One region of the Litorilinea aerophila genome, then DNA from elsewhere that is predicted to be linked to it. Evidence: riboswitches for the same ligand, from Rfam matches in the RefSeq annotation. Region 1 holds a riboswitch; the other holds the start of a gene.
The links. A riboswitch is a leader RNA that binds a small molecule or an ion and turns the genes downstream of it on or off. The one in region 1 is predicted to bind S-adenosylmethionine.
Positions count from the first base shown of each region.

Region 2: it holds a riboswitch for S-adenosylmethionine, as region 1 does, so the genes downstream of both, FKZ61_RS13305 (aspartate kinase) here and FKZ61_RS01480 (O-acetylhomoserine aminocarboxypropyltransferase/cysteine synthase family protein) in region 1, are expected to answer to the same signal.

Region 1 covers NZ_VIGC02000002.1:38,750-45,843, forward strand. Annotated here, with positions in the region: gene FKZ61_RS01465 (S8 family serine peptidase) at 1-1,843, shown strand, start outside; gene metW (methionine biosynthesis protein MetW) at 1,982-2,620, opposite strand; gene metX (homoserine O-acetyltransferase MetX) at 2,617-3,852, opposite strand; gene FKZ61_RS01480 (O-acetylhomoserine aminocarboxypropyltransferase/cysteine synthase family protein) at 3,980-5,275, opposite strand; SAM riboswitch class I at 5,469-5,593, opposite strand; gene FKZ61_RS01485 (LysM peptidoglycan-binding domain-containing protein) at 5,699-6,913, opposite strand; gene FKZ61_RS01490 (beta propeller repeat protein) at 7,004-7,094, opposite strand, start outside.
Region 2 covers NZ_VIGC02000016.1:13,134-20,227, forward strand. Annotated here, with positions in the region: gene sppA (signal peptide peptidase SppA) at 1-1,495, opposite strand, end outside; gene ald (alanine dehydrogenase) at 1,895-3,007, shown strand; gene hisS (histidine--tRNA ligase) at 3,041-4,423, shown strand; SAM riboswitch class I at 4,495-4,613, shown strand; gene FKZ61_RS13305 (aspartate kinase) at 4,977-6,461, shown strand; gene FKZ61_RS13310 (homoserine dehydrogenase) at 6,665-7,094, shown strand, end outside.

The DNA of each region.
Region 1 (7,094 bases):
CCAGTGGGGCCCCCAACAGATTCAGGCGCCGGCAGCCTGGGATTACAGCACCGGCGAAGGGGTGGTGATCGCGGTGGTGGACTCGGGCGTGGACCCCGGCCACCCGGACCTGCGCGATCGGCTGCTGCCCGGCTACAACATCTACGACGATAATACCGACACATCCGACCGCTGTGGCCATGGCACCCACGTGGCGGGCATTGCCGCGGCCACCGCCAACAACGGCATCGGCATCGCCGGCATCGCCCCCAACGCCCAGATCCTGCCGGTGAAAGTGCTCAACGACGTCTGCATGGGCAGTTACAGCCGCCTGATCCGGGGCATCATCTACGCGGTGGACCACGGCGCCCGGATTATCGTCATCACCTCGGGCGGCACAGGGGAGAGCCCGCCCCTCCAGGACGCGCTGGTCTACGCCCGCAATCAGGGGGCGCTGGTGGTGGCGGCTGCCGGCAACTACAACACCGACGAGCCCTTCTATCCGGGCAGCTACCCAGAGGCCCTCACCGTGGCCGGCACAGCCCAGGAGGACAGCCGATATGGCTATTCCAACTTCGGCCAGCAGATTGACCTCTCCGCGCCGGCTGTGAACATCTACAGCACCTTCTGGCGCAGCAACAGCGGCTCTACCTACAGCTATCTCACCGGGACTTCCATGGCCGCGCCCCACGTGGCCGGCGTGGCTGCGCTGGTGTGGGCCCTCAACCCGGCCTTGAGCGCCGAGGCCGTGGAGGCGATCCTGACCCAAAATGCTGACGACCTGGGGCCGACAGGCTGGGATGTCTACTACGGCCACGGGCGGGTCAACGCCCTGCGCGCCGTCCAGGCGACCAGCCCCCGGCCGCTCCACGTGGCGGACCTCCAGGGCACCGTGACAGCCGGAAGCGATCAATGGTCGGCCCAGGTTGCCGTCACCGTCCACGACGCCCTGGGCTACCCGGTCCGCGACGTGGCCGTCAACGCCGAATGGAGCGCCGGCACCATCGCCACCAGCCAGTGCCGCACCGACGGCCAGGGCCAGTGCACTGTGACCAGCGGCGCCCTCCCCGGCGACCTGTACCAGGTTACCCTCACGGTGACGGGGCTTCGTTCACCCGATGGGTTCCAGGAGAACAACCGGGAGGCCACCCTGAGGGACAATCCCGGGGAGGATCGGCTGACCCTGGCGTCGCCGTTCCCCAACCCGGCAACCCTGCTCCATGTGGGCGGCCTCCAAATTCGCTACCAGAAGCACTACACTCACTGGGCTGCGACCGCACGGGTAACAGTCTACGACGGCACGGAAACCCCCGTGGCCGACGTCACGGTGGAGGCCCAGTGGCAGGGGGATGACATCCAGACGAGCTCCTGCGTAACCGACAGCCAGGGGCAGTGCACCCTCCAGAGCGCGGCGTACCCCTGGGACGCCGCGCCCCTGGAGCTGACCGTGACCGACCTGCGCCGGGATGGCTATCAGTTCGATCCAGGTGCGGCCCACGACCTGACCGCCACCAGTGGGCTGATGCCCGCCGTCACCCGCCTCCAGGCATACGACGCCGTTCCCCAGGAAGACGGGGTGATCATCCACTGGCGGGTGGTCCAGCCGGCGGATGTGGTCGACTTTCACGCCTACCGGTCCCACAGCGCCCAGTTCGACACCGCCCAGCCCGTTCCGGTGGCGCTGTTGGCCACCGACGCCGCGAGTGAGAGCCTCTACAGCATGGTCGACCAGACCGTGGAGCCCGGGAACACATACTATTACTGGCTGGTAGAGATTGGCGAGCAGGGGGAAGGGGCGGCCATTGGGCCGGTGGCGGTGAACGTGCCGGGCTACGCCATCTTCCTGCCCGTTGTCCGCCGCTAGGGAAAGCGGGCGAGACCCCGGCATCCTCGTCCGTCTGGGAGGCCGGACCGGTGAGGTGGTGGGTAGTCTGGAGTACGCAGGTCACGCATTCCTGGGTGACAGGGATGCACCCAACAGGGACGGCGCTCCCCGGCACGCCTAATCGTGGGTTCGCTCCAGGATGAAGACCGCCGTGGTGGCCAGCAGGTTCTTGTACTTGCGCACATGGATGCGCCTGCCCCGGGCCAGGTAGGCCTGGGTGGTGATGCGGATGCCGATCTGCCGACAGAAGCGGGCGAAGTCGGTGATGGTGAAGGCCTGCCAGCGGGGCACTTCGTACCATTTTTGGGGCAGGTCCGGCGCCTGGGGCATGCAGCCGGTCAGAAGCAGGTGAAGGCGGCAACGCCAGTAGCCCCAGTTGGGGAAGCTGACGATGGCGTGGGAGCCCACCCGCAGCATCTCCTGCAGGATCATGGATGGATTGTCCAGGAAGGGCAGCGTCTGACTGAGGATGACGTAGTCGAAGCTGGCGTCCGGGTAGTCGGCCAGCCCCTCCTGGAGGTTGCCCTGGCGCACGCTGAGCCCCCGGCGCACACAGGCCAGTACCCCCTCTTCGCTCAACTCGATGCCCCGCCCCCGCACCTCCTTTTGGCGCACCAGGTAGGCGAGCAGCTCCCCGTCGCCACAGCCCAGGTCCAACACCCGGCTACGGGGGGGCACCAGGCTGGCAATGACTTCCAGATCCGGCCGCAGCCGGGTTTCTGCCTCGATGGGCTCTGACACAGTCAACTGGCTCACCGGGTCACTCCCACCGCTGGCTGGCCGGACGGAGCCGCCGGCGCGGCGGCGACAGCGCTGCCTTCATCGGGCGGTGCAACCTGCTCCTCCCGCACCAGCCGATCCAGGAAGCTGTGGATCAGGCGGGTCATGGTCTCCACTTCCAGCAGGAAGGCGTCGTGCCCCCAGGAACTCTGGAGATCCACGTAGGTCACATCGGCGCCCACCGCGGTCAGGGCAGAGACCAGTTGCTTGCTGTGATAGCTGGGGTAGAGCCAGTCGCTGGTAAAGCTGATGACCAGATACTTGAGGTGAGCCGAATTGGCAAAGCTGGCGGCCAGGGACCCGGTGGGCTTGCTCAGGTCGAAATAGTCCATGGCCTTGGTGATGTAGAGATAGCTGTTGGCGTCGAAGCGGCGGGTGAAGTTGTTGCCGTTGTACTTGAGATAGCTCTCCACCTCGAACTCGGTCTGAAACTCGTAGCCGTAGCGCTCCAACCCCTGGAGCCGCCGGCCGAATTTCTTCTGCATGGACTCTTCGCTCAGGTAGGTGATGTGGCCCACCATGCGCGCCACGGCCAGGCCCGCGTCCGGCTTCTTGCCGCTCTCATAGTAGTTGCCGTTGTTCCAGTTGGGGTCGGCGTAGATGGCCTGGCGCCCCACCTCGCTGAAGGCGATCTGCATGGGGCTGTGGTGGGCCGTGGTGGCCAGGGCGATGGCGGCCTTCAGGCGGGTGGGGTGGTGGGCGGCCCATTCCAGGACCTGCATGCCGCCCATGGAGCCCCCGGCCACGCAGAGGAGCTGGTCGATGCCCAGGTGGTCGATCAACCGGACCTGGGCCCGCACCATATCGCCGATGGTCACCACCGGGAAGTTCAGGCCGTAGGGCTTGCCCGTGGCCGGGTTGATGCTGGCCGGACCGGTGGAGCCGTAGCAACTGCCGATGACGTTGCTACAGATCACGAAAAAGCGGTTGGTGTCGAACGCCTTGCCCGGGCCGATGCAGTCATCCCACCAGCCGGGCTTGGGATCATCCGGCGAATGGTAGCCGGCCGCGTGGGCGCTACCGCTAAGCGCGTGGACGATGAGGATGGCATTGGAGCGGTCGGCGTTGAGGCGGCCATACGTCTCATAGGCGATGGTCACCGGGCTGAGGGTGGCGCCACTCTCCAACTGGAAGGGCTCATCCTCAGCGAAGGTAAAGGATTGGGGCGTAACAATGCCCACGGAGTTGGCCAGATCGATCTGATTCATAGGTTTGCCTGTCTATCCCTCAGGGGCGAACGTGACAAGGTGACAACGTGATATCGCAGAAGGGAGCCTGTATGCTCTAATCACCTGGTCACCTTGTCACGTTCCCCTTCCATCCCCTGGGGCCGGGTTACTTCGTCGCGGCCGCCAGGGCCTGATCCAGATCCCAAAGGATGTCCTCGATGTCCTCCAGGCCGATGCTCAGGCGCACGAAGTCGGGCGTCACCCCGGCTGCGGCCAGCTCGTCGGGGGAGAGCTGGCTGTGGGTGGTGCTGGCCGGGTGGATGGCCAGGCTCTTGGCGTCGCCCACGTTGGCCAGGTGACTGAAAAGCTTCAAGTTGTCGATGAACTTGCGGCCTGCCTCCACGCCGCCCTTGATGCCAAAGCCCATGACGGCGCCCGCGCCCTTGGGCAGGTACTTCTTGGCCCGCTCGTGGTCGGGGTGGCTGGGCAGGCCGGGGTACATGACCCATGCCACGCTGGGATGGGCTTCCAGGAACTGGGCGACCCGTTGGGCGTTGGCCACGTGGCGCTCCATGCGCAGGCTCAGGGTCTCGATGCCCAGCAGGGTGGTCCAACTGTTGAAGGGGGCCTGGCAGGCGCCCACGTCCCGCAGGATCTGGACCCGGGCCTTGATGATGAAGGGGGGCAGGCCCATCTGGGCCAGGTCGGCGTAGACCAGGCCGTGGTAGCTGGGGTCAGGGGTGGTGAAGTTGTCGAAACGGCCGCTGCTCCAGTCGAAGTTGCCGCCGTCCACAATGATGCCGCCGATGGTGGTGCCGTGGCCGCCCAGGAACTTGGTGGTGCTGTGGACCACGATGTTGGCGCCCCATTCAAAGGGCCGGCAGAGGTAGGGGGTGGCGAAGGTGTTGTCGATCATCACGGGGATGTTGTGGGCCCGGGCCAGCTCGGCCACTTCCTCGAAGGGGAAGACGCTGATGTCCGGGTTGCCCAGGGTTTCGCCGTAGATGATCTTGGTGTTGGGGCGGATGGCCGCCTCGAAGTTCTTGACATCACTGGGATCGACGAAGGTGACTTCGATGCCCAGCCGGGGGAACGTGTAGTTGAACTGGTTGAAGGTTCCCCCGTACAGCCGGCTGCTGCTGACGATGTGGTCGCCGGCACCGCAGAGGGTCATGATGGCCATGGCCTGGGCTGCGTGGCCGCTGCTGGCCGCCAACGCTCCCACACCCCCTTCCAGATCCGCGACGCGCTGCTCCAGCACGTCCGTGGTGGGGTTCATGATGCGGGTGTAGATGTTGCCGAATTCCTTCAGCGCAAAGAGGTTGGCTGCGTGCTCGGTGTCCTTGAACTGATAGCTGGTGGTCTGGTAGATGGGTACCGCCCGGCTACCGGTGGTCGGGTCGGGCTGCTGGCCGGCGTGGAGCTGGCGGGTGGCGAAGCCAAACTTGCGCTCTGTGGTCATGGCGTTCCTTTTCCTCTCTGTTGGGTCGGTTCTGTTAGATCGGTTGGGTGCAATACGGAAACAATACAAGTAACAAACAAGTACAAAATAGAAAACGCCTCTCATGGGTTCGATGAGAGGCGTTGGCCAGATTCTTTCCTATCACGGAAGTTGGATGGCCCTTGGCCGGGCAAGGAACCATCTTGAATCTAGTCTCTCATCTTCCAGAACTCGTCTGCCGGACTTGGCACCCTGGCGCTGGATGTGGCGACGCTGCCACCAACATGCCGGGTTGCCGAGGTTTCATCGGGCCGGTCCCTCCACCTCTCTGGATAAGAGCTGCTGTCTTCAGTTGTCGACAACGGGCTGATAATATACCAGATGGGGATCCTTGTCAAACCGGGGCAGAATGGGGCCCCCAGGATGGACAGTCTGGGAGGACCCTCAGCGCAGGCGGATCTGCTGGCCCGGCTGGAGGATGCTGGACTCGTTCAGGCCGTTCAGGGCCAGAAGCGCCTGCCAGTCCAGGCCATGGCGCAGGGCGATGCTGATGATGGTGTCGCCGGGCTGGATGGTGTAGAGGTACGGCTGCCCCGGAGCGGTGGAGGCTGGAGCACTCTTGGCCGATGCCGTTGCATTGGCGGATGCTGTTGCATTGGCGGATTCAGGGGCGGACGCCGCGGCCACATCTCCCTGGAGCCGGGCCCGCCGGGACGGGATCCGCAGTTCCTGGCCGATCTGGAGGAGGCTTTCTTCGCCCAGGCCGTTGGCCGCGGCCAGCTCCTGCCAGGTGAGGCCCGAGCGGGCCGCAATGCTAAAGAGGGTATCCCCCGCCCGCACGGTGTATGGCCGGGCGTTCTCCAGGTCCAGGCCAGCCAGCAGCTCTGCCGGCGGCGGGGTCGGCGCGGCGGCCGGCGCCCCCGCCTGCCCCTGGCCGGGGAGCTGGAGCACCTGGCCGATCTGCAGCAGGCTGTGCTCGCTGAGGCCGTTGGCCGCGGCCAGCTGTTGCCAGCTCAGGCCAAAGCGGGCTGCAATGCCCACCAGGGTATCCCCCGCCTGAACCCGATAGCTGGAGGCGCTCCCGGCCGTGGGCAGGGTCGCGGCCGGGGCCGCCACAGCCACAGGTGCGCCGCCACCACTACCATCCGCCGAGAAGACAGTCACGAAGATCATCTGGTTGCCGTCGCTGGCCACCCCCACCCCCATCTCCCGCCACCGGGCCGTCAGGATGTTCACCCGGTGGATGTAGTCGTTCATCCACCAGGACATGGCGGCCTGGGGACTACGGCTGGCCACCCAGTTCTCGCTCACCCAGGGATCATCCGAGTAACCGGTGCGCGCCACCCGGTCGTAAGCGTAGGTGCCGTCGGTGCCCCGGTGGCTGTAATTGCGGTTGCGCAGGATGTCGTCCGCGTGGGCCTGGGCGGCCTGGTTGAGCAGGGGATGAACGGTGAGCGTCGTCAAGCCGGCCTCGGCTCGCGCCTGGTTGATGGCCCGGGCAATCTCCTGGGCCGGCGCCGAAAGCTGGGCCAGGGCATCTCCCTCGGCAGCCACAGGCCGCACAAAACCCAGCATGGCAGCCAGGGCCACGAGCAGGATGAAGGTAGGGAGTGCGGGGCGGAAGCGAGGCAATCTGCGGCGTCTGTTCCGACTGTTCATGGTGGGCCATGGTAGCAGAAACGGCCCAAATTGCCAAGTTCGGTTTTCTTTCGGTCCCAAGTCGGACCATTCCCGGTCGGCCAGGTCCGATCAGCCCAGCCGCCAGAGGCCGCCACCCAGGGTCACGGCCAGCAGGCCGGTGTCCACGGGCAGCAATTCCACCACCGGACAGGCCGGCAGG
Region 2 (7,094 bases), on a different contig from region 1:
CCTTGCCGCTGGCGATCTCGTCCAGGCCGGCCAGGTCCAGCTTACGCCCCGAAGCCACCCGCTCTTTGAACTGATCGTAGACGTAAAACACCTGCTCCGTGAGCTTCTGGCGTTGATCCGGCGTCCAGGGCGCGGTGTCCCGGTAGAGGTCGGCGTTGGCCCCCCGCCGGATGACCTCCCGCCGGGCGTGGAGGCGCTCGAAGGCGCCCTGGGTGACCGGCTTGGCCACCACTACGCCGATGCTGCCGGTGAGGGTGGCGGACTGGGCCACGATGCGATGCCCGGGGGTGGCGATGTAGTAGCCGCCGCTGGCCGCCACGTTGCCCATGTAGATCACCACAGGCTTCTCCTCAGCCAGCAGGGTGAGCTCCCGCCAGATCAGGTCGCTGGCCAGGGCTGAACCGCCCCGGGAGTCCACGTGCACCACCACGGCCGCCAGGCGTCGATCCTGCCGGGCAGCCCTCACCATCTGCTGGACGGTGGTGCTACCCATGGTCTGCTCCCCCAGGATGGGCACGGGCAGGGGAAAACGGCGACTTTCCCCCGGCACGATGAGCCCCTGGAGGCTAAGGACGCCCACGGCCTGGGGGTGGCGCCGTTGCGGTCGGCGGTACAGGAGCCCCCGACAGCGGACATAGAGCTGGAGGCGGGCCGGCTGCTCTGCCGTCCCCAGGAGGGCCGGCAGTTCATCTTCGTAGGCCACATGGTCCAACAGCCCGGCTGCCTGGGCCTGGGGGGCAGTCAGGGGCGCCCGGTCGATCTGGGCCTGTACTTCCTCCGGCGGCATGCCGCGGCCCTGGGCGATGGCCTGGACGATGTCGGCGTAGAGGCTGTCCAGGAGCCAGTTGAGCTGCTCCCGATCTTCCCGGCTCATCTCGGCCTGGCTGAACATGTCCATGGCGCTCTTCCACGGCGCTACCCGAACCACATCGAACGCCAGGCCGATCCGGGCCAGACTCTCCTTCCAGAAGCTGGGCGCCACCAGGAGGCCCAGCACATCCCAGGTGGCCAGGGGCGGTGCGATCACCCGATCCGCTGCGCTGGCCATCACGTAGCTGGCCGCGTCCATCTGCTCCAGATAGACCACCACCTGGGCGGGAACGCTGCCATCGGGCCGGACAGCCATGGACCAGGTGCGGAAACGGCTGAACAGGGCGGCCATGCTCTGGGCCTGGGCCAGGGTCAGGTGCGCGCCCTTGACCAGGAAGAGCACCCCCCGGATATCCGGATCCTGGGCGATGCGCTCCAGGGCCTCTGCGATGGCTTCCAGGCTCAGGGGGCGTCGCAGCCCGGGCACATAGGCAAGCCACCAGGGGAAGGTGGGCGCCCGTTCACTCAGGGGTTGATCCAACACCAGGATGGGATAGTCCGGGAGGAGTCGACGCAGGAAGCGCCGCCGCAGGTTCAACAGCCGACACACCAGGTGGCGCCAGGCCAGCTCCAGGGCACTGCCCCCGTTCAGGAGCCCCTTGCGCAACTGCTCTCTCCACGCCATGCCTCGGCCCTCTCCCCGTCTCTGTGCGTGCATCTCTGTACGTACAGAGATGTACGTGCAGCCCTCTCTGTGCACGCTCCTGTCTGGGCAGGCGCTCGTGCACCAACGCAGCCATTCTGACGCTATTCTCATATGAAAGCCAGGCTTTGGCAAACCCATCCGAGCATGGGGCCGGCCTTGTGCCCCTGGCGACAGCACTTGCCTCCAGCCTGGGCAGCTGTTACACTGCCTGTACAACGAAAACCGCGCGAGGAGAACCGCGCGCGGTCGGTTCGTCCATGGGGCAGGCTGCCTGGCGACGAGGCCATCGGCACCCATGGAACGGCTGTGTATCACGGGCTGTCCGTTACAGGCGCTGCCTGTGGGACCACCCTCTGTACAAACAACTGAGGTGGCAACATGATCATAGGGCTTCCCAAAGAAGTGAAGGATGGTGAAAACCGCGTCGGCCTGACGCCCGGCGCGGTTAAGGCGTTGACCCGGCGTTCCCATCGAGTCCTGGTGGAAGCGGGTGCCGGCGAAGGCAGCTTCCTGACCGACGAGGAGTACCGGGCCGCCGGCGCCGACATCGTACCCCATGCCGCCGATGCCTGGGCCGCCGAGTTGGTGGTCAAGGTCAAAGAGCCGCTGCCCAGCGAATACCAGTATCTGCGCCCGGGCCAGATCCTCTTTACCTACCTCCACCTGGCGGCCAACCGGGAGCTGACCCAGGCCCTGCTGGACAGCGGCATCACCGCCATCGCCTACGAGACGGTCCAGACGGAAGATGGCAAGTTGCCCCTGCTCATGCCCATGAGCGAAGTGGCCGGACGCATGGCCACCCAGGTGGGCGCCACCTACCTGGAGAAGCACAACGGCGGACGGGGCATCCTGCTGGGGGGCGTTCCCGGCGTGGCGCCGGCCAGCGTGGTCATCCTGGGCGGCGGCACAGTGGGCACCAACGCAGCCAAGGTGGCCCTGGGCATGGGCGCCCAGGTCACCGTGTTGGACATTCACCACGAGCGGCTCCAATACCTGGACGACGTCTTCCACGGCCGGCTGCAGACCCGGGCCAGCAACGAATACAACATCGAACAGGCCGTCTTCACCGCCGACCTGGTCATCGGCGCGGTCCTGATTCCGGGCGGACGGGCCCCCTGGCTGGTCACCCGCAAGATGCTGGCCCACATGCGCAAGGGCGCAGTCATCGTGGATGTCGCGGTGGACCAGGGCGGCTGTATCGAGACCAGCCGGCCCACCACCCACAGCAACCCCACCTTCGTGGTGGACGACATCGTCCACTATTGCGTGGCCAACATGCCTGGTGCCGTGCCTCGGACCAGCACCTTTGCCCTGGTCAACCAGACCATGTCCTACACCCTGAATCTGGCCAACCAGGGGCTGGACGCAGTACGGACCAGCCAGGCCCTGCTCCATGGGCTGAACACCCATCGAGGCCACCTGACCCACAAAGCAGTGGCCGAGACATTTGGCCTGCCCTACACCGATCCATTACAATCGTTGCAAACCTGAATTCAGCCCATTTGCGTCTGGAGTCTTGAGTGCATGGCAAAACTAAACACAGCGCCCCTGAGTGGCATGCGGGATTTTCTCCCGCAGGACGTCTTGCGGCGCAACTACGTGATCCAGGTGATTGAGCGGGTCTACCAGAGCTACGGCTTCGAGCCCCTGGAAACGCCGGCCATGGAGCGGCTCTCCACCCTTCTGGGGAAGTACGGCGAAGAAGGGGACAAGCTGATCTTCCGGGTCCTGAAGCGGGGCGAGAAGCTGGAACAGGCCCTGCGGGATCACCCCACCGAAGACAGCATCAGCGACGCCGGCCTCCGCTACGACCTGACGGTGCCCCTGGCCCGGATCGTGGCCCAGTATCGCAACGAGCTGCCCCGGGTCTTCAAGCGCTACCAGATCCAGCCCGTCTATCGGGCGGACCGGCCCGCCAAGGGGCGCTACCGGGAATTTTATCAGTGCGACGTGGATATCGTGGGCTCCCGCAGCCAGACCGTGGAGGCCGAGGTGCTGGCCGCCGGGGCACAGGTTCTCCAGGAGCTGGGCTTTGGACCGGCCCACCCCTTTTCCATACGCCTCAACCATCGGGGCATCCTGCGGGGCCTGATGGAGGTAGCCGGCGTTCCCCCGGATCTGGAGGACGCGGCGCTGGTGGCCATCGACAAGCTGGACAAGATTGGCCTGGATGGCGTCCGGGAAGAGCTGGCCCAACGGGGGATCGCCCGGGAGGCCGTGGCCGCCCTCCTGCAGACCATGGCCAACGTCCCCGACACGGTGGAGGAGACCCTCCGCTGGCTTGAGCAGATCCTGGCCGATTCCGAAGCCGGCCGCCAGGGCGTGGCCGAGCTGAGCAACGTGGTGGCCTACGCGCAACATGGCCCCGCCGCGGATCACCTGCGGGTGGATCCCTACCTGGCCCGGGGCCTCAGCTACTACACGGGCACCATCTTCGAGGTGGAGTTTGCCGGCTTCAGCAGCTCCGGGGGCGGCGGCGGCCGCTACGACAACCTCATCGGCATGTTCAGCGGCCAGGAGATCCCGGCCTGCGGCTTCAGCCTGGGGCTGGAGCGCATCATCCTCCTGATGGAGGAGCAGAACATGTTCCCGGCCCACATCAGCGGCCAGCCCCAGGTCCTGGTCACCCAGTTCGACGAAAGCACCGTGGGCGACAGCCTGGCCCTGGCCCAACGCCTGCGGGCCGCGGGGCTGCGGGTGGACCTCTACCCGGACACGGACCGCTACGGCAAGCAATTCAAATATGCCGACGACCGGCACATCCGTTTTGCCCTGTTGCTCAGCCCCCGGGAGCTGGCCGAGGGTGTGGTGGCCGTCAAGGACCTGGTCACCGGTGACCAGGTGGACGTGGCCGAGGCCGACCTGCCCGCCTATCTGCAGGAGCAACTGGCCCTGGTGGCCGCTTAACCGGGTCTCGAATTTGACAGCCCGGATGCCGGCTGCTATATTGGCCCGCAATAATTCCATACCAAGCGTGGCTCTTATCCAGAGAGGTGGAGGGACCGGCCCTGTGAAACCTCGGCAACCTGGCGTACCTCAGCGACGACGCTGATCGGCCAAGGTGCCAAGTCCGGCAGAGTTATCTGGAAGATGAGAGACGTCTGTCAAGATCAATGCAAGCTCTTGCCCTCTCATCGATAGTAGCCGATGAGAGGGTTTTTCTTTGAGTCTGCCGCAGCCCGGCAGGGGATCCATAGATCACCCGGTGTCGCAGGTCACGCACCCTTGCGTGACAGAGAAGTAAGGTCTGACTCTAATGCACAAAGGTCAAATGAGGACGCTGACCCACGCAGATGAACGCTGATTCGGGTGATTCTCTCCTGCGTTTCTTTGCGCCTTTGTGCCTTTGCGTTTAAAAATGCCCTCTTTGCAGGGAAGTCATGCGTGGCACTTCACAAGACAATCGGTATGACGGTACGAAAGCAACGGTACGAGAGCACTCACTGAAGGAGTCGACGCGATGATCGTCATGAAGTTTGGCGGCACATCGGTGGGCAGCGTCGAGGCGTTTGCCCAGGTGGCCAACATCGTCGCCGCCCAGGTCGAAGAGCAGGCCCGCACGCCTCGCCCCGGCGTGGTGGTGGTCACCAGCGCCATGAGCGGCGTCACCAACGCCCTGATCGAGGCAGCCCGGCGGGCTGCGCAGGGAGACGAGCAGTACTTCCGGGAGGTGGAGGACAGCCTGCGGGTGAAACACCAGTTCGTCGCCGGCCAGCTCATCGAAGATGGCACCGAGCGGGCCCGGCTGGGCGCCCTCTTCGACCAGCGCCTCCAGGAGTTCAACCGGCTCTGCAGCAGCATTGCCGTCCTGGGGGAGCTGACCAAACGGGGCCTGGACGTGGTGAGCGGCCTGGGCGAACGGCTCAGCGCCCCCCTGCTGGCTGCGGTGCTCCGGGCCCGGGGCCTCAAGGCCGAATACGTGGACGCGGGGGAGCTCATCGTCACCGACAACGTCCACGGCGGCGCCTCGCCCCTCATGGAGCTGACCACCCAGCGCTGTCGCAGCCGCCTGCAGCCCCTGGTGGACCACGGCATCGTGCCGGTGATCACCGGCTTCATCGGCGCCACGGTGGAAGGCATCCCCACCACCCTGGGCCGGGGCGGCTCGGACTACTCCGCTGCCATCATCGGCGCGGCCCTGGGCGTGGACGAGATCCAGATCTGGACTGACGTCAACGGGGTGATGACGGCCGATCCTCGCATCGTCCCCAACGCGCGCAGCCTGAACCAGCTCAGCTATGAAGAAGTGGCGGAGCTGGCCTACTACGGCGCCAAGGTACTCCACCCCAAGACGGTCACGCCAGCGGTGGAGCAGAAGATCCCGCTGCGGGTGCTCAACACCTTCCAGCCCGAGCACCCCGGCACCCGCATCCTGGAACGCAGCGACAGCGAGACCCTGGGCACGGTCAAAGCCATCACCGCCATCCGCGGCCTGAACCTCATCACCGTGGCCGGTCGGGGCATGATCGGCGTGCCGGGCATCGCGGCGCGGACCTTCAACAGCGTGGCCCGGGTGGGCGCCAACGTCCTCATGATCAGCCAGAGCAGCAGCGAGCAGAGCATCTGTTTCGTGGTGCCCGAATCCGCCGCGGCCACCGTGGTGGAAGCCCTGAAGGAAGAGTTCAAGGCCGAACTGGAACGCCGCTACATTGACCGCATCTTCGACCACCCGGATATCGCCATCGTGGCTGTAGTAGGCAGTGGCATGCGGGGAACGCCCGGCCTGGCAGCAGGCATCTTCAACGCCGTGGGCCGGGAGCAGATCAACGTCATCGCCATCGCCCAGGGCTCCAGCGAGGCCAATGTGAGCCTGGTGGTGGAAGCCCGGGATACTGCGGCGGCCGTCAGCGCCATCCACGAGATCTTCGAGCTGGATAAACCCACCGGCGAACGCAGCTACAACCGCTCGCCAGTGCTGGGGAAAATGGCTGCTGGGACGCCCTGACCCCCTGCCAAACCGACAGCCAGACGGAGATGTCCCAGCGCTATTTTTTCGATGGTTGAGTTATTGGCCGTCTTATAATAAAATTTGATAGAATAAAGGGGGAGCCAGGCCTGGTCTTGTGCTCCCCTTTTTCCCGAGAGCCCGGCCCCTGAATGGACAGGGAGCGGACGGGCAGAGCAGCCGGCCATAGATTCGAGGCTTGCATGCGAGTACTACATGTCATTCTGTTTGGTGTTGGAGGCGTGGGGCGCGCGCTGGTCCGCCAGATGGTGGAACACCGAAGCCTGCATGCCCTGCGCTACGGCCTGACCCTGCCCATCGTCGCCCTCTGCGACCGGGACGGCGCGGTGGTGGATGAAACGGGCATCGACGACGAAGCGCTTCTCCAGCTTGTGGACTTCAAGGCCCAGGGTGGGCGGCTGGCCAATCACCCCCTGGGCGGCCCCCAAGGCGACCCGGCCGGCATCGTCGACATCGCCGGCCGAGACGGCACCGTGGTGGTAGATTGCACGGCCAGCGAAGCCACCGTCCCCGCACTCCTTCTCGCCCTGGAGCGTGGTTACAAAATTGTACTGGCCAACAAAAAACCGCTGACCGTCGACCAGGAGGTGTACGACCGGCTGGCCGCGGCCG